DNA from 2 places in the Synechococcus sp. CBW1006 genome. Region 1 is predicted to be linked to the other one. Evidence: predicted binding sites of a transcription regulator. Region 1 holds the regulator's gene; the other holds the start of a gene.
What was found. Region 1 encodes HrcA, which represses chaperone genes, less so after heat shock. Its sites were predicted from a motif close to TTAGCACTCNNNNNNNNNGAGTGCTAA; they were not measured.
Positions count from the first base shown of each region.

Region 1 (9,325 bases):
CAGGTTGATTGGGCAGACGCGCACACACACCTCACAGGCGATGCACTTGTCGAACTCGTAGTGGATACGACCCCGATAGCGCTCCGATGGGATCAGCTTCTCGTAGGGGTACTGAACCGTGATCGGGCGCCGGCGCAGGTGGTCAAAGGTGACCGCCAGGCCCTGGGTCATGTACTGGGCGGCGCCCACTGCATCACGCGTGTAGTCACTGACCTTCTTGAGGAAGCCGAACATGAACCGGAGAGCGAGGGAGCTGGAAAGGGAAGCAGGCTGAGCACCATGATGGCCGCCTCAGCAAAAAACCGTCGACCAGGTCGTACCCGGCAGGTTCAGCCGCCGAAGGCCACCGGGAAGGCGAGTTTCAGGGCGGCGGTCACGAGCAGATTCACCAGGGCGATCGGCAGCAGGAACTTCCAGCCGAGATCCAGCAACTGGTCGATCCGCACCCGTGGGGTGGTCCAGCGCAGCAGGATCGCCAGGAACACCAGCAGATAGGCCTTGAGCACGGTCATCACGATGCCGGTGGCGCCTGTGATCATCTGCACCACAGGGGCATCGACCGACTGGCCGAGGGCGCCGGCCAACCACTCGACCGGGACCGGAAAGCCCCATCCACCCAGATAGAGCACCGAGACGAGCAGGGCCGAAAGCACGAGGTTGATGTAGCTGCCCAGATAGAAGAGGGCGAACTTCATGCCGGAGTATTCGGTCTGGTAGCCGGCCACCAGTTCCTCTTCGGCCTCCGGCAGGTCAAAGGGCAAGCGCTCGCATTCAGCCAGGGCACAGATCCAGAAAATCAGGAAACCCACCGGCTGGCGCCAGATGTTCCAGCTGAGGATGCCGGCGCCGGTCTGCTGATCGACGATGTCGACGGTGCTGAGCGAGTTGCTCATCATCACCACTGCCAGCACCGCCAGTGCCAGGGGGATTTCGTAGCTGATCGACTGGGCCGCCGCTCGCAGACCGCCCAGCAGGGAGTACTTGTTGTTGCTGGCGTAGCCACTCATCAGCAGGCCGATCGGCTGGATGCTGCTGAGGGAGATCCACAGGAAGATGCCGATCCCGACGTTGCTGATCACCAGGTGCTGGCCGAAGGGGACCACCAGCCAGCTGAGGATCACGGGAATCACCACCAGCACAGGCCCGATGGTGAAGAGCAGGCCATCGGCCCGGGCTGGAATGATGTCCTCCTTGAACACCAGCTTGAGGCCGTCGGCAATCGGCTGCAGCACCCCGAGGGCGCCGGCATATTCCGGACCGATGCGCTGCTGCACGGCGGCGGAGATCTTGCGTTCCAGCCAGACGCTCACCAGCACGCCCACCACGGCGGCCACCAGCACCAGCAGCATCGGCAGGGGAAGCCAGAGCAGACGGGCCGCACCGGCACTGAGGCCGAGGCCCTGCATCACGTCGGTGAAGCTGGCCTCCAGATCGAGGCCGGGACTGACGGTCGCCGCGGTGGCGACCGCTGCGAAGGAGGAGATGGTGGAGGTCACCATGCGGAGGGCGGCAAGGGGCGCGGCGGCAGTGGGGGCAACTTAGGCGGACGATCAGGGAGACGGTGCGATCGCTGCGAAAGCGCGATCAGCGGGCCTCCAGGGGTACCCAGCTGAGATCGCTGGTGCCGGTGTAGATCTGCGTGGGTCGGTAGATGCGATTCGCACCCAGCTGCTCTTTCCAGTGGGCCAGCCAGCCGGCGGTGCGGGCGATCGCGAAGATCGGGGTGAACAGATCGCGGGGGATGCCGAGCTTTCGATACACCAGGCCGGAATAGAAGTCCACATTCGGATAGATGCCCTTCGGACCCAGCCGCACGGCGGCAGCATCCTCCAGCTGGCGGGCCAGGTCGTAGAGGGGGTCGTGGCCGAAGCGATCGAACAGATCCTCGGCCAGGCGCTGCAGGATCACCGCACGGGGATCCTTCACCTTGTACTCACGGTGGCCGAAGCCCATGATCTTCTGCTTCTCGGCAATCGCCTGATCCAGCCAGGCCTCCACCCGGTCGGCGCTGCCGATCGTTTCGAGCATGGCCAGCACGTCTTCGTTGGCGCCGCCATGCAGGGGGCCGGCGAGGGTGCCAACGGCCGAGGCCACCACGGCGTAGGGATCGGTGAGGGTGCTGGCGGTGACGCGGGCACTGAAGGTGCTGGCGTTGAGGCTGTGCTCGGCGTGCAGGATCAGACAGGCATCGAAGATGCGGGCCGCCAGGGGATCGGGCTCCCGCTCAGTGATCATGTAGAGGAAGTTGGCGGCGTAGGAGAGATCGTCGCGGGGCTGGATCGGATCCTGGCCTTTGCGGATCAGCTGGAACGCAGCCACCATCGTGGGGATCTTGGCAATCAGCCGGACCACCGCCTCAAAGATGTATTCGGGGTTGTCGAGGGCACGGCGGGAATAGAACAGCCCCAGTGAGGCCGCGCTCGACTGCAGCGCGTCCATGGGGTGCCCCGTGGCCGGGAAGCACTTCATCATGTCCCGGATGCGGAAGCTCACCCGGCGGTGCATCTGCACCTCATGCTGGAACGAGGCGAGCTGGGAGGCCGTGGGCAGGTCTCCCCAGATGAGCAGATAGGCCGTTTCGAGGAAGCTGCTGCGGTCCGCCAGCTCATCCACGTCGTAGCCGCGGTAGGTGAGCAGGCCCTGCTGTCCGTCGATGTCGCAGATCGCCGACTGGGTGGCCGGTACGCCCTCCAGACCCGGACGGAAGGGAGGAGAAGAGGAAGACGGATCCACCGTGCCAGGCATTCCACTGCTGCAGACCCTACGGCCAGGGGCTGGGGTGCGCCGTAGTGCATCCCACCAGGCGCAACCTCAGGATGCCAGCAGGGAGCGTGGCGAGAGCAGCAATCGCAGGGCGCTGTGGCCCCAGGGCAGCCCCCGGGACGGCAGGGCCAGCAGGATCACGCCGGCCTTGCGCAGCTCCAGCGCTTCGAGGGGCGCACCAATCAGCCTAGCTGCCAGGGCGCTGAGGTCGGGTTCATGGCCCACCAGGCCCAGACGGCTCCAGGCGGGCAGTTCGCCATCGCCAGCCAGGCAGCGCTCCAGCAGGGGTGCGGCATCGGCCTCCGGGGCCAGTTCGGGGGCCTCGAGTGGGAGCGGTGCCAGGCCCAGATCGGCGGCGATGGCGGCGGTCTGGCGGGCGCGCAGCAGCGGACTGGTGAACCACAGCTCGCAGCCCAGGTTCAGGGCGCAGAGGCGCTCCACCACGGCGCGGGTGCGGCGATCGCCCCGTGGGGTGAGGCCGCGTCCCGCGTCGGGCCGGTCCGGTGAACGCTCCTCGGCGATGCCATGGCGAAGCAGCAGCAGTTCCCGCCCCTCGCTCATCCGGCCAGCTCCAGGCGGGCGCGCAGGCGCAGGGCTTCTCCGTCGGCCTGGGCCGCGAAGGAGGCCCCCTGCACCGGCTCGCTCAGGCGAGTGCCGGCCAGACCGGAGAGGAGCCGCCAGGGTTGCCAGCCCTCGATCCAGTCGCGGGCCGGAGCGGCGGCCATGGCCCGCTGCAGTGGGGCCGAGGGCATCGCCAGGGCGGTGAGCTGCTCCAGACGAGCATGGGGAAGCCCCCGGGCCGACTGCTGCCGGTCGAGCACCGCCAGGTTCTGCCCCCACCAGGCCCAGGCACCGGACTGGCTGCGGGCGCCGGCCAGGGAGGCCTGCAGCTGCCGATCGCCACGACCGTCCGCCAGGCTCAGCCGGGTCCACACCTGCACCGGGTCGGTACCACGGGAGGCGAGTGTCAGAGGCGCCATCACCAGCCCCTGCCGCTCAAGATCGGCCGCCAGGTCGGCGAGAGCGGGTCGGTCGGCCGCTGTGCCCAGCACCCAGCCATCGGCGGTCTCGCTCCAGAGCAGGGGACCGGCATCACGGGTCGCCACCAGGGCCGGCAACGACTCCTCGTCTGATGACCCGGCCAGGGGTGCCAGCGCCGGCGCCAGCGGTGAGGCCAGCAGGCTGGCCGGGTTCTGCAGCAGCAGCAGCTGGCGCGAGGAACCCCGCAGCTGGTTCAGCGGTCCCTCGGGTTCGGCCGGATCGAGCTGCAGGCCCGGCTCCTTCCAGCCCAGCAGGGCATCCACCACCAGAGCGGTGCCCTGGGGCCGCAGGGCGGCCACCAGATCCGTGACACGGCTGTCATCGGCGAGGGAGGCCGGCAGGCCCAGCCAGCGCTGCAGAGCCTCGGGCCGGGCCTGCACCACAACCACGCCCCGTTCAAGCTGCTGCAGCTGCTGCTGAAAGCGGGAACTGGCGGCCTGGTTGAGTTCATCGATCTGGGAGACGTCGAGCGCCTGCTCCAGCACGCCACGGCCCGATCCGATCAGGACCAGGTCATCGTCGATCAGGGCTGTGGCCAGGGGGGCGGGCTCCTGCCCCAGCAGGGCTCCGCGGCCGCTGATCAGGCCCATGCCGCGGTAGCGGCTGATCTGCAGGTCGGTGCCCGCCAGGCTGCGGGTCTGCCAGAAGCGCTGCAGGAAACGGCGAGCGCCCTGGTCATCGCGGCTGCGCAGGGCCAGCAGCCAGCCGGTGTCGCCGGGATCGGCGCCGGTCTCCAGCAGGGCGAGGGTGATCTCGGGGCCGAGCCACTCGGCCAGTTCACCGCTGTAATCGATTCCGGCAGCCGCGAAGGCGCCATCCCGCAGGCGCGCCACAGCCTCGGCTGATGGTCGGCGCTGGCTGGTGGGGGCAACGGCGCGGGCGTAGTCGACCGGTTGGTTGCCATCCGCCAGCAGGTAGAGGGCCAGGGGGGCGGAGCGGGGCACAAAGCGGGCTGACAGCGGCACCACCAGGGGCTGACGCTGGAGCTGGAGGGGGCTGCGCTGCCAGACGAGCCACCAGCCCGCCAGGCCGAGACTCAGCAGCAACACCGCCACCAGCAGCACGACCGCCAGGAAGGGGCGGGCCTTCATGCGCCCTACGCAAGGTGGCCCCATCTTGATGCCAAGCCCCTACCTTGACCGCCCACTCCCCCACGCCATGGCCTCCGCCAGCCCGAGCTCCCTCAGCGCCAGCGAGCTGCAGCAATGGCTGCAGGCGGAACGCCCCCTGCAACTGGTGGATGTGCGGGAGGACCAGGAACTGGCGCTGGCCCGGTTATCCCATCCCACGGTGCACCTACCACTCAGCCGCTCCCAGGAGTGGCTGGCGGAGCTGCCGCAGCGGCTCGATCCGGAGGCCGACATCGTTGTGCTCTGTCATGCCGGCGTGCGCAGCTGGCAGTTCGGCTGCTGGTTGATGGAGACACAGGGCTATGAGCGGGTCTGGAATCTGCGGGGGGGCATCGACGCCTGGAGCGTGCTTGTGGATCCCAGCGTGCCCCGCTACTGATCTCCAGTCTGGCGCAGGCGCTGGAAGCTCTCTAAGCTCAACGCCACTCTGACCGGGTCCGTGCCGGCCCCTTCCCGTGGACAGCCTGCCCCGCCGCCAACAGCAGGTGCTTCAAGCCACGGTGAGGCACTACGTCGACACGATGGAGCCGGTGGGAAGCAGCACCCTGGTGCGTCGCTTCGGCCTCCCCGCCAGCCCGGCCACGGTGCGATCGGCCATGGGCGCCCTGGAACAGCGGGGCTTGCTGACCCAGCCCCATACCTCCGCCGGCCGTATCCCCAGCGAGCGGGGCTACCGCACCTATGTGGATCAGCTGCTGCCGGCCCCCGGTGCGGCTGCCCTGCAACTGGAGCGTGAACTCACCGGCCTCAGCCTTCAGTGGGCCAGCCTGGACGACCTGCTGCGTCACCTCGGCCGGCGGCTGGCCGATCTCACCGGGCTGCTCAGCCTGATCACCCGGCCGCAACGGGCCGAGCCGCGGCTCCAGGCGATCCGGCTGATGGGCAGCCACGATCGCCTGCTGGTGTTTCTGGTGCAGGCCCCGGCGGTGGCCACCAGCCTCAACGTGCGCCTTCCGGGCGAAACGGAGCTGGAGTTGCCTGTGCTGGAGCGCTGGGCCAATCAGCAACTGCGCCGGCCGGGGGAGCCCGGCATCTCCTGGGAGCAGTTGCCGCGCGAGCTGCAGCGCAGTGGCCGGGTGCTGCGCCAGGCCCTGGCCAGCCGTGCCAGCAGCGATGCCGATGATGCTGATAACGCCCTCGCGATCGGACTGGGGGGATTGCTTGGACAGCCGGAATTCAGCCGCACCGCCAGCCTGCGGCCACTTGTGCAACTGGTTGAAGAGCGGCCGCGGCAGGTGCTCGGCCCTGAAGGGGATGCGATCTGGATCGGCCGCGAACACCCCCACGTCGCCCTGCATGACTGCGCCGTGGTGCAGGCCAGTTATCGCAGCGGCGACGGTGGCCTGGGCCATGTTGCCCTGATCGGACCGATGCGGATGGCGTACGCCACGGCTCGGGCGACAGTCCGATCGGTAGCCTCGATTCTGCAACGCCTGCTCAGCTGAGGGCTGCGGCTGCCGGATGGACCCTGCCCGCCCCTCTTTCCTCCCGACCCCGGAATGACCTATTGCGTCGGCTTTCTTCTCGATTCGGGGCTGGTCTTCGCATCTGATTCCCGGACCAACGCCGGGGTGGATTACATCTCCACCTACAGCAAGATGCACGTGTTTCAGCCGTCAGAAGACCGGTTGTTCGTGCTCCTGGCCGCCGGCAACCTCGCCACCACCCAGGCGGTGCTGAACCGGATCCACCGTGATCTGCTGGCCAAGGGCGTGAGCACCCCCCCTGGCGTGGGCAGTGGCCCAGCGGTGGGCATCGGCTCCAGCCTGATGCAGCAACCGAGCCAACCACCGCAGGAAACGGAGGTGTTCGCCGATTCCTGCCCCATCAGTCCTGATGCGGCAACCGGCTCCACGGCACCGGCTGCCGGACCGCTCGCTGCCTGGGCTTCTGATTTCGCCTCGGTGACCAGCTCCGTCAAAGCCGGGAACCCGTCCTCCCGGGCGGCAGCGGACTGGGAGGGATTGGACCGGCAGGCAGTGGATCGCGCGGCAGTGGGTCGGGAGGGAGTGGATCGAGAGGCCGTGGGTCTGCGGGACTCATCCCTGCCCGACCTGCTCAGCGCCCGCTTCCTGTTTGAAGCGGCCGACTATGTGGGTCGCGTCAGCGTGGCGGTTCAGCAGGAATACGGCCATACCCTGCGGCAGTCGGGAGCCAGTGCCGAAGCCAGCTTCATCCTGGGCGGCCAGATCCGCGGTGACCGCCATGGCCTGGTTCTGATCTACCCCCAGGGCAACGCGGTGATGGCCACCCGCGAAACCCCCTTCCTGCAGATCGGTGAAAGCAAGTACGGCAAGCCTCCGCTTGATTTCGTGGGGCATTGCGGCCTGTCCCTGGAGGATGCGGCGCGGCTGTGCCTGATTTCCCAGATCATCACGCGACGCTCCAACCTCACGGTGGGCCCCCCGTTTGAGGTGGCCCTGATGCCCCGTGACGAGCTTCGGATCTCGCGCCGCATCAAGCTCTCCAAGGGGGCACCGGAGATCGGCCGCTCGATGGACATCTGGGCCCGCAGCATGCAGGACGGCCTGCGCCGCCTGCCGCGTTTCGCCTGGGAAGAGGATCCCCTCTGACTCAGCCCTCGAGCCTGCCGCCCAGCTTGTCGGCCACGGTGTTGACGTCTTTGTCGCCGCGGCCTGAGAGGTTGAGCACCACCTCCGTTCCGGGGGCAAGGGTGGGGCAGAGGGTCTCGAGCCAGGCGAAGGCGTGGGCGGTTTCGAGGGCCGGAATGATCCCCTCGAGTTCACACACCAACTGCAGCGCCCGCAGGGCTTCGGCGTCCGTCACGGCACCGTATTCGGCCCGGCCGATCTCCTTGAGGTAGCTGTGTTCGGGGCCCACTCCCGGGTAGTCGAGGCCGGCGCTGATCGAATGGGCCTCCTGGACCTGGCCTTCGCTGTCCTGCAGCAGCAGGCTCATGGCGCCATGCAGCACCCCGACGCGCCCTTCAGTGATCGTGGCGGCGTGGCGACCCGTGGCCACACCGTCGCCGGCGGCCTCCACCCCGATCAGGCGCACGGAGGTGTCCTCCACGAAGGGGTGGAACAGGCCCATGGCATTGGAGCCCCCGCCCACGCAGGCGATCAGCACGTCCGGCAGGCGACCGAAGGCCTCCTGGCACTGCGCCTTCGCCTCCCGGCCGATGCAGGCATGGAAGTCGCGCACCAGCATCGGATAGGGGTGCGGCCCCGCCACCGAGCCGAGGATGTAGTGGGTCGTCTCCACGTTGGTGACCCAGTCGCGGATGGCCTCGCTGGTGGCGTCCTTGAGGGTGGCGGTACCCGCGGTGACGGGTTGCACGGTGGCCCCCAGCAACCGCATGCGGAAGACGTTCAAAGCCTGGCGGCGCATGTCTTCGGCGCCCATGTAGATCACACACTCCAGGCCGAAGCGGGCACAGACGGTGGCGGTGGCCACGCCATGCTGGCCGGCGCCGGTCTCGGCGATGATCCGTTGCTTGCCCATGCGCAGGGCCAGAAGTGCCTGCCCTAGGGCGTTGTTGATCTTGTGGGCGCCGGTGTGGTTGAGGTCTTCCCGCTTCAGCCAGAGGCGCGGACCGCCTTCGGGACGGGCGTAGTGGGCCGTGAGTCGTTCGGCCTCGTAAAGGGGCGTGGGCCGGCCCACGTAGGTGCGCAGCAGGTGATTCAGCCGATCGGTGAAGCCTGGATCGGCCCAGGCTTCGGCCGCCGCCTGCTCCAGTTCCGCCAGGGCCGGCATCAAGGTTTCAGGCACGTACTGGCCGCCATACCGCCCGAAGCGACCGCCCGGGGTGGGCCGTGCCGACGGGTCGAGGGCCGTGGCATCGGGCTGCCCCGGGGCTGGGGTCTGCGCTGACAGGGTGCTGGTCACCGGCGGCTGGACGGGGTGATCCCAGCGTAGGAAGCCGTGCTCAGGGCGGTGGCGGCGGCGCCACCGGCCAGCCGGGCGGTTCATCAATACGCAGCCAGTCCGGCTCGAGGGTGCAGTCGGCTGCTCCGGACACGGAGGAACGGAGGCTGTCGGGTCGCAGCGGCGCCTTGCGGCAGAGAGCGGCGGCAGGTTCGCCCTGCAGGCCGATCCGCAGCATTTCCAGCTGCAGGGGGGGAAGATCCACGGTGGGGGCGTTGGCGGAGTGGAAGGGCGGTGCGCTGGAGTGGGTGGTAGCGAAGGATGGAGCCATGGCCAAGGGGGGCTGGACCGAATTCAGCAGTGGCGGCAGCCGGCCGGAAAGCCTGCAGCGCGCTGGTGCGGGGGATGCCGCCGCTCAGCCACGTGCCCAGCAGCGGGTGCGGGTGCAACGCACCAAAGCGGGCAAGGGCGGCAAGCTGGTGACCGCCATCACCGGGCTGGAGATCGGCGAGGCTGAAAGCAGGACCCTGCTGAAGCAGCTGAAGGCCTCCGCCGGTACCGGC
Region 1 covers NZ_CP060396.1:1,533,640-1,542,964, reverse strand. The annotation lists gene ndhI (NAD(P)H-quinone oxidoreductase subunit I) at 1-234, opposite strand, end outside; gene nuoH (NADH-quinone oxidoreductase subunit NuoH) at 330-1,499, opposite strand; gene H8F26_RS07335 (citrate synthase) at 1,585-2,745, opposite strand; gene H8F26_RS07330 (histidine phosphatase family protein) at 2,812-3,324, opposite strand; gene H8F26_RS07325 (DUF3352 domain-containing protein) at 3,321-4,895, opposite strand; gene H8F26_RS07320 (rhodanese-like domain-containing protein) at 4,963-5,313, shown strand; gene H8F26_RS07315 (heat-inducible transcriptional repressor HrcA) at 5,390-6,379, shown strand; gene H8F26_RS19310 (20S proteasome subunit A/B) at 6,434-7,507, shown strand; gene trpB (tryptophan synthase subunit beta) at 7,509-8,771, opposite strand; gene H8F26_RS07300 (hypothetical protein) at 8,824-9,093, opposite strand; gene H8F26_RS07295 (translation initiation factor) at 9,092-9,325, shown strand, end outside.

Region 2 (9,325 bases), 1.4 Mb from region 1:
TGGCGGACATCGCCCCCACCCTGCTGGACATTCTTGAGCTGTCCAAACCCGCCAGCATGACGGGCACATCCCTGATCATGCCCGTTGAGACTGCTGCCACGTCCCAGCGCATTCCCCAGGCGATCGGCGTCTGAGCAGGTCCTAATCTGGGTTGATGATCACTTCAACGATTTCCTGGATCTGGATCGGCAGTGGTGTGCTGCTGATCATCAGCGTGTTGTTGCACAGCCCCAAGGGCGATGGCATGGGCGGACTGGCCTCCAGCGGCGGGTCCATGTTCACCAGCGCCCGCAGCGCCGAAGCCACGCTGAACCGCATCACCTGGACTCTTCTCGCCCTTTTTCTCGGCCTGGCCGTCCTCCTGAGCGCCGGATGGCTGGGCTGATGAGCCGCCGCGGGCTGCTGGCCTCCTTCGGCGTCAGCCTCACCGCCCTTGTGGGGGCGCGTCCAGCCTTGGCGGCCTCGAAAGCCGGTGATCCTGCCTGGCAACTGAGCGAAGCCGCATGGAAAAAGCGGCTCAGTCCCGCGGCCTACGAGGTGTTGCGGCGGGAAGGAACCGAGCGCCCCTTCAGCAGTCCACTCAACAATGAAAAGCGCAAGGGCACGTTCCTCTGTGCCGGCTGCCGGCTACCCCTGTTCAGCTCCTCCACCAAGTACGACAGTGGCACAGGTTGGCCCAGCTTCTGGGAACCGCTGCCGAACGGAATCGCCACCAAGATCGATTTCAAGCTGATCATCCCCCGCACCGAGTACCACTGCAGGCGCTGCGGTGGGCATCAGGGTCATGTGTTTGATGATGGCCCCCGGCCCACGGGCAAGCGGTATTGCAATAACGGCGTCGCCTTGGTCTTTCAGCCAGCCTGAACCGCTGAATCGATCTAGCGTGATCGGGTTGACCGTCCTGGGCCCATGATCCGCCTGTTCACAGCTGCGCTGCTGGCCACCCTGGTGGGAGCCGGCTCCGCCATGGCCTGTGAGAAGCACCCCCGTGGTCATCAGGGCAGTTCCGACACCACCACCGAAGCGATGCGGCAGTAGGGGAGCAACCCTGAAGCGTGAGAGGGGTCCCATGCTGAAGCGTGATCGATGGCCATCGAACTGCTGATCGCACTGGTGTTGCCGGTGGTGCTGCTGGTCACCGCCACGCTCCTGCTGGAATCCCACCCCGGCAATCTGCCCCGTCCGCTGGGCTGGCTCAGACGACGGCAGTCGCTGATCTGGAACAGCGGCATCGGCCTGATTCTTGGTCTCAGTGCGCTGCGCTATCTGCTCACCCGCTGAGAACACAGCCTCTGAATAGAGCAACCACTCCACAGAGCAGACAGCGACCTGCCACAAAAAAGCCCCCGCCGAAGCGGGGGCAGAAACCGGCCAGCCAACCAGGCGGGCCGGAAACCAGAAGGCGATCAATAATCGAAGTCGCCGCCCATGCCACCGCCACCAGCGGGAGCTGCTTCCTTCTTCTCGGGCAGATCAGCCACGATGCACTCGGTGGTGAGCACCATGCCGGCGATCGAAGCGGCATTCTGCAGACCGGAGCGGGTCACCTTGGCGGGATCGACGATGCCGGCAGCCAGCATGTCGACATATTCGCCACTGGCTGCGTTGTAGCCCTCGTTGAAGGGCATGCCCTTGACATGCTCAGCCACGACAGCGCCGTTGACGCCGGCGTTTTCAGCGATGCGCTTGAGAGGCGCGGTGAGGGCGGAAGCCACGATCGTGGCCCCGATCAGCTCCTCGCCGGAGAGGTTGGCGGCCGCCCACTCCTCGAGGGCCGGGGCCAGGTGGGCCAGGGTGGTGCCACCACCAGGAACGATGCCTTCCTCAACAGCCGCCTTGGTGGCGTTGATGGCGTCTTCGAGGCGCAGCTTCTTGTCCTTCATCTCGGTCTCGGTGGCGGCACCCACCTTGACCACGGCCACACCGCCGCTCAGCTTGGCCAGACGCTCCTGCAGCTTCTCCTTGTCGTAGGAGGAGTCGGTTTCGTCCATCTGCTTGCGGATCTGCTCGCAGCGGGCCTTCACGGCCACCTCGTTGCCTTCGGCCACGATGGTGGTGGTGTCCTTGTTGATGGTGATGCGGCGGGCGGTGCCCAGCATCTCCAGCTTGGTGTTCTCCAGCTTGAGGCCGGCGTCCTCGGTGATCAGCTGACCGTTGGTGAGGACGGCGATGTCCTCGAGCATGGCCTTACGGCGATCACCGAAGCCAGGAGCCTTCACAGCGGCCACGTTCAGCACGCCACGGAGACGGTTCACCACCAGAGTGGCGAGGGCTTCCTTCTCGATGTCCTCGGCGATGATCAGCAGGGGCTTGCCGGTGCGGGCGATCTGCTCGAGCACGGGCACCAGGTCCTGCACCAGGCCGATCTTCTTGTCGGTGAGCAGGATGTAGGGCTCCTCGAGCACCGCTTCCATCCGCTCGGTGTCGGTGGCGAAGTAGGGCGAGATGTAGCCCTTGTCGAAGCGCATGCCCTCGGTGACCTCCAGCTCGGTGGTCATCGATTTCCCTTCTTCGAGGGAGATCACGCCTTCCTTGCCGACCTTGTCCATCGCGTCAGCGATCATCTGGCCCACCTCTTCGTCGTTGCCGGCGGAGATGGTGCCCACCTGGGCGATGGCGTTGGAATCGGAGATCGGCTTGGCGTGCTCCTCGATCTTCTTGACGAGGAAGTCAGAAGCCTTGTCGATGCCCTTCTTCAGGGTGATGGCGTTGGCGCCGGCGGCCACATTGCGCAGACCCGCCTTGACCATGGCGTGGGCCAGGACGGTGGCGGTGGTGGTGCCGTCACCGGCAGCGTCGTTGGTCTTGGAGGCGGCCTGACGGATCAGGGCGACACCGGTGTTCTCGATGTGGTCTTCGAGCTCGATCTCCTTGGCGATGGTGACGCCATCGTTGATGATCTGAGGAGCGCCGAATTTCTTCTCGAGCACCACATTGCGGCCCTTGGGACCCAGGGTGACGGCGACGGCCTCAGCCAGGATATCGATGCCTTTTTCGAGGGCCCTGCGGGCGTTCTCGTTATAGATGATGCGCTTGGCCATGGAAGGCGTTGTCCTTGCGGGTGTGGAAAATGCGGGAACTGGTACCGTTCAGTTGACGATGGCCAGAATGTCCTTCTCGGAGAGCAGCACGAACTCGTCGCTGCCCAGCTTGATATCGGTGCCGGCGTACTTGCTGTAGAGGACCTGGTCACCCACGCTCACCTCGGGAGTCTGGCGGGTGCCGTCATCGTTGCGCTTGCCGGGGCCGACCTGGACCACCTCACCCACCTGGGGCTTTTCCTTGGCGGTATCGGGAAGCAGGATGCCTCCGGCAGTCTTTTCTTCCGACTCGGAGACCTTGATGAAGATGCGATCTCCGAGCGGTTTGACCGTGGAGACGCTGAGGGAAACAGCAGCCATGAATTGATGCGATAGCAACGGCATGGCGCCTGAGACGCCACTGAACAACGGGAGAGTTGGCACTCGGCCCCGTTGACTGCCAACGTATGCGAGCCAGTGGGCAACAAGCCAGCCCCAGGCCTGTGCGGTTGACCGAACTCCCAGGGTCGGGTGAGCTGCGGTGGTAAGGTTGCGCCGCTCAAGACGGGCTGATGCCCCGCTGCGCGAAACCGCGATTTTTCCTTACTTATGGCTGCTGCTGCTCCCGCCGCCTCCGGCACCAAAGGCATTGTCCGGCAGGTGATCGGTCCCGTGCTTGATGTGGAGTTCCCGGCCGGCAAGCTGCCCAGGATCTTCAATGCTCTGCGCATTGAGGCAACCAACTCCGCTGGTCAGCAGGTCGCCCTCACCGCCGAAGTGCAGCAGCTGCTGGGTGACCACCGCGTGCGTGCCGTGGCCATGAGCAGCACCGATGGCCTGGTGCGCGGCATGGAAGCGCTCGACACCGGTGCCCCGATCTCCGTCCCCGTGGGCGAAGCCACCCTGGGCCGCATCTTCAACGTGCTGGGTGAGCCCGTCGACGAGCAGGGCCCGGTCAGCACCACCATGACTGCGCCGATCCACCGGGAAGCTCCCAAGCTCACCGAGCTGGAGACCAAGCCCAAGGTGTTCGAAACCGGCATCAAGGTGATTGACCTCCTGGCGCCCTATCGCCAAGGCGGCAAGGTGGGCCTGTTCGGCGGCGCCGGCGTGGGCAAGACCGTGCTGATCCAGGAGCTGATCAACAACATCGCCAAGGAGCACGGTGGTGTGTCCGTGTTCGGCGGCGTGGGTGAGCGCACCCGCGAAGGCAACGACCTCTACGAGGAATTCAAGGAGTCGGGCGTGATCAACGCCGACGACCTCTCCAAGTCGAAGGTGGCCCTCTGCTACGGCCAGATGAACGAGCCCCCGGGCGCCCGTATGCGGGTGGGCCTGTCGGCTCTCACCATGGCCGAGCACTTCCGCGATGTGAACAAGCAGGACGTGCTGCTGTTCGTCGACAACATCTTCCGCTTCGTGCAGGCCGGCTCCGAGGTGAGCGCCCTGCTGGGCCGGATGCCTTCGGCTGTGGGTTACCAGCCCACCCTCGGCACCGACGTGGGTGAGCTGCAGGAGCGCATCACCTCCACGCTGGAAGGATCGATCACCTCGATCCAGGCCGTCTACGTGCCGGCGGATGACCTCACCGATCCCGCCCCTGCCACCACCTTTGCCCACCTGGATGCCACCACCGTGCTGAGCCGCGGCCTGGCCTCGAAGGGCATCTACCCCGCCGTGGATCCGCTCGATTCCACCAGCACCATGCTCCAGCCTGCCGTGGTGGGAGACGAGCACTACCGCACCGCCCGCGCCGTGCAGAGCACCCTGCAGCGCTACAAGGAACTGCAGGACATCATCGCGATCCTGGGTCTCGATGAACTTTCGGAAGACGATCGCCGCACGGTGGACCGGGCCCGCAAGATCGAGAAGTTCCTCTCCCAGCCCTTCTTCGTGGCGGAAGTGTTCACCGGCATGCCCGGCAAATACGTGAAGCTCGAAGAAACCATCAAGGGCTTCAACATGATCCTGGCTGGCGAACTCGACGATCTCCCCGAAGCCGCCTTCTATCTGGTGGGCAACATCGACGAGGTCAAAGCCAAGGCCGCCAAGATCTCCGCCGAAGCCAAGGGCTGAGCGCGTCCATCCACCGCTCGTTTCCCTGAGGTCCCCGATCCATGAGTCTCACTCTCCGCGTTCTGGCACCAGACCAGAGCGTTTTCGACGGCAGCGCCGACGAGGTGATCCTGCCCAGCACCACCGGTCAGGTGGGTATCCTTCCCGGGCATGTCACCATGCTGGCGGCCCTGGATACCGGCGTGATGCGTCTGCGTGACGCCAATGGCTGGAGCACCATCGCCCTGATGGGTGGCTTCGCCGAGGTGGAAGCCGATGAAGTCACGGTGCTGGTCAACGCCGCCGAACTCGGCAGCAGCATCAACACCGCCGCCGCCGAAACGGCCTTCGAGGCCGCTCAGCAGGCTGCCGCGGTGTTCGAAGGCCAGCAGCCCAGCCCCGAAAAGCTGAAGGCTCAACAGAGCCTGGCCCGGGCCAGGGCGCGGCTGCAGGCCAGCAAAGCCAGCTGAAAACCCAAGGCTGGTTTGGCCCTCCCCATCACCCTCCTAAGCTCGCCCCGCAGGGTTCGAGGGCATGGGGAAGGGTGAAGAGCTGGGCCAGCAGCTGAGGGCATGGAATGAGGCTGGACTGCTCGACCTCGAGCACCCCACAGCTCTGGCCAACCGCCTGATCGATGGACTGGGCGCGGAGGAATGGCTCAAAGGGCCGATCCGCGATCTGGCCTCCCAGCCGCTGCTCCGCCAGGTGCTTCGCCAACGGGATGGGGGCACCCGGCACTCGGCCCTGCAGAGCCTGGTCCATCAGCTCGAATCGACCTACGCCCCCAAGGTTCTCGTTGAGCTGCTGGCGCTCCTTCAGGCTGCCACCGGTCAATCCATCAGCCTGTCAGCGCTCGCTGAGTCCATCCCCGATCGGGCCTTGATCACTGGACCGTCCAGTGATGGACCGTGCCTTGTCAATGCTTCCGGCCCCGCTCCTGCTGCTGTGGAGATTGCAGCAGGAGCGGCAGGTCTCGCTCACCAGCTTCATCTCCTGGGTCCTGGAGTCGCCCTGGCGGCCACCGCCGCCCTGGTGTGGCGCTGGTCGGCCGGGGAGTTACAGCGCTGGGTGTTTGAACCCTGGGGCTGGAGCGGCGGAGTGGTGCTGGTGGTGCTGCTGGCACTGCTTCAGGCCCTGGCCCTCGGTCCCCTCAAGGTGGTCCGGCGTCAGTGGCCCCTGGAACAGGCCGATGCCACCGATCCCCACCAGGCGTGGCGCTGGATCTGCGCCCCCTGGATTCACCATGCCAATGGGGAGGCGCTGCTCAACCTGGTGCTGCTGCTGATCCTGCTGGGGCCATCCCCTTTGCCCCTGCCGGAGGTGGTGCTGCGCTACTGCCTCACCAGCCTGGCCACCGCAGCCCTGGCCCTGCTGCTGGCGCAACGCCGCACCAGCGAAGGGCGCTGGGATGGAGCTTCGGGGGCCGTCAGCGCTCTGATCGGCCTGGGCAGTGGCGCCAGCCTGTTGCACTGGCGATCGCTGAGCTATCCCTTCGGCCCCCTGGCGATTCCCGCCTGGGTGCTGCTGGTGGTGTACGGAACCCTGCAACTCAGCTGGCTGCTGCCCCGGCGCAGCCCCCAGGACAGCAGCCGTCCGATCGACCGCCTGCTCAGCAGCCAGTGGTGGTGGGGACTGCAGCTCGGCCTCGCCTGGGCGCTGATCAGCCGGCTTGGCCAGTGGCTGCAGGTGCTGCAGCAGACCCGCCCAGCCGGCTGACGTCAGCAGCAGCAGCCATGTAGCGCCCCCACAACTCCGCCACCAGGGCCCCACTGGCGGCTTCGGCGGGTTTGTTGTCGTCGTTGCCCATCCAGATGGCGGTGAGAATTTTCAGCGACGGTGAATAGCCGACAAACAGCACATCAACGCCGTTGTTGGTGGTGCCGGTCTTGCCGCGGGCATCGGCCACCAGAGCGGCCGCCTTGCCGGTGCCGCGCTGCACCACCGCGGCCAGCAGGGCATCCATCTGTTGCGCATGCTCCGGCGGGATCAACTGACGGGATGTCTCCCCCACCGGCACCGTCACCCCCCGCTCCGGGCAGGTGGCAAGGCTGTAGATCGACTGGCAGATGCCCAGGTCATAGATGCGGCTGACGCCGTGCATCGGCACCGATTGGCCACCATTCGCCACCACCGCATAGGCCCGGGCCAGCTCATAGAGCAGGGTTTCACGTCCGCCCAGGATGGTGTTGAAGTCGAGGTCGAGGGGGGTGCTGATCCCCAGCCGGCGGGCCTGGTCCACCACCTGGCGCAGGCCGGCCCGCTGGGCCAGGCGCAGGGCCACCACATTCTCGGAAGCGGCGAAGCCATCGGCCACGCTGGTGGTGCCATCGGCTGAGCCTGCCCCGTGGCGGCAGCCGGCCACATAGGACAGCGGCGCGCAGGAGATGCGGTCGTCCGGGCTGACCCCACGGGCCAGGGCCGCCAGAAAGGTGAACAGCTTGAAGGCCGAGCCGGGCTGGCGCAACGCCTGAACCCGATCAAAGCTGGAGCGGCTGTAATCGCCGCCGCCCACGTAGGCGAGGATGTCACCACTCTCGAAATTCAGGGAAATCAGTGCTCCCTGGGTGAGGCCTGCCCGGGCCGCCGGACCCTCCAGGAAGCGCTGCAACTGTTGCTGCGCCAGGGCCTGCAGCCTGGGATCAATCGTGCTCACCACGCTGTAGTTGCCGCCACTCTCCTGTTCGGAGAGGTTGAGACCGAAGCGGGTGCCCTCCAGCTCACCTAGCACGTAATCGCTGAAGAATGGATAGCTGGTGAAGGTGGACGCGCGGCAGGCGGAGGGATCAATGTTGAGTGGACGGCGCTCGGCATCGATCAGCCCCTGATCGGAGAGAAAGCCCTGCTCGTGCATCAGTTTCAGCACGAGGTTGCGCCGCTCCCGACCGGCGGTGGGGTCGTCGCGGTTGCAGGGGCTGTAGCCATTGGGGCTAGGCAGCAGACCCACCAGAAACGCGGCCTGGCCCACATCCAGATCGCGGGCCGACTGACGGAAATACAGCTGAGAAGCCTGCTCGAACCCATCGGTGCCCAGGCCGAGATGGGCCCGGTCCAGATACATCTTCAGGATCCGGTTCTTGCTGTAGCCCACCTCCAGCTGCAGCGCCACCCATAATTCTCGCAGCTTGCGGGCCAGGCTCACCTCCGTGCCCACGGAGGGGTAGTAGAGACGCGCCACCTGCTGGGTGAGGCCGCTGCCACCACCGCTGCCGAGCAGGACGGAGCGCAGGGTGCCGAACAGGTCGAGGCCACTGTTCCAGCCGAACCGCGATTCCTCCGAGGCCACAAGGGCCTGGCGCAGATGCAGGGGATAGTCCTGCAGGGAGGGCAGGGCCGTGGCCGAGCCCTCACGGGCATCGACCTGCTCACCGCTGGCCGCAAAGATCTTCACCGGTCCGGCAATGGCGCGGATCCGGGAGCCGCCCCCCACCGAGGCCGCCGCCAGCAGCCCGCCCACCAGCAGCCCCGAGCCCAGCAAGGCCGCCAGGCCAGCCAGGTGGACCACCTGCTCGAGGGCACTGCGGGGATGGCGATACAGCAGCCGCGGCGCTTCCCCCTTCAGCGGCGATCCCAGCTGCACCACATCACCGTGGCGCAGGCGGATGGCACGGATGCGGCGGTCGCGGTGGAACAGGCCGTTGGCGGAGTTGAAATCTTCGAGGCAGAAGTCGCGATCGCCCAGCCGCTTCTGCTCGAGGATGGCGTGTACCCGGCTGAGGCTGGGATCGGCGACCGGCAGCTCGCAGGCCGGATCGCGACCGATGCGCAGCCGCTGGCCTGGCTTGAGGGAACGGGCCAGCACCAACCGATCGCCTTGCCACAGTTCGGCGCGGGCCTGTCGGGCCACCAGGTGTCGCCAGGCGGAGCCGAGGGCCCCGGGGCGCTGGGCCAATGGGCCGCGGCTGCAGGCAATCCAGAGGGCCCGCCAGCGACGGCGGCGGCTGTGTGCTGCGGCGGTGCGGCCAACGACTTGGGCGCCGGGGTCGGACGACGGCACGGGCAGGGCAGTCCACGGCGACGGCCCCATAGGCTACGGACAGCGATGGCGGGAAACGGGTGGAGCGCCAGCGGGATCCCTGGGAGCCCTTCCGGCTGTGGCTGGCCCTCACGATCGGGCTCTATGCCCTGCGCGCCAGCTTTGCGGCGACCTGGCTCGGGGCGATCCCCGGCTGGGTGCTGCTGACCCTGGTGCTCCTGGCCCTGGCGCTGGCCAGCAAGGCCCTGTTGTTCCCGGGCCGCGTCGTGCCCTACCG
Region 2 covers NZ_CP060396.1:148,659-157,983, forward strand. The annotation lists gene gpmI (2,3-bisphosphoglycerate-independent phosphoglycerate mutase) at 1-134, shown strand, start outside; gene secG (preprotein translocase subunit SecG) at 155-385, shown strand; gene msrB (peptide-methionine (R)-S-oxide reductase MsrB) at 385-864, shown strand; gene H8F26_RS19780 (hypothetical protein) at 910-1,038, shown strand; gene H8F26_RS00770 (hypothetical protein) at 1,087-1,281, shown strand; gene groL (chaperonin GroEL) at 1,407-3,041, opposite strand; gene groES (co-chaperone GroES) at 3,090-3,401, opposite strand; gene atpD (F0F1 ATP synthase subunit beta) at 3,630-5,096, shown strand; gene atpC (ATP synthase F1 subunit epsilon) at 5,138-5,545, shown strand; gene H8F26_RS00795 (rhomboid family intramembrane serine protease) at 5,610-6,791, shown strand; gene H8F26_RS00800 (transglycosylase domain-containing protein) at 6,736-9,069, opposite strand; gene H8F26_RS00805 (hypothetical protein) at 9,129-9,325, shown strand, end outside.
Region 2: the regulator HrcA is predicted to act here: its motif matches at 3,458-3,484, upstream of groES (co-chaperone GroES).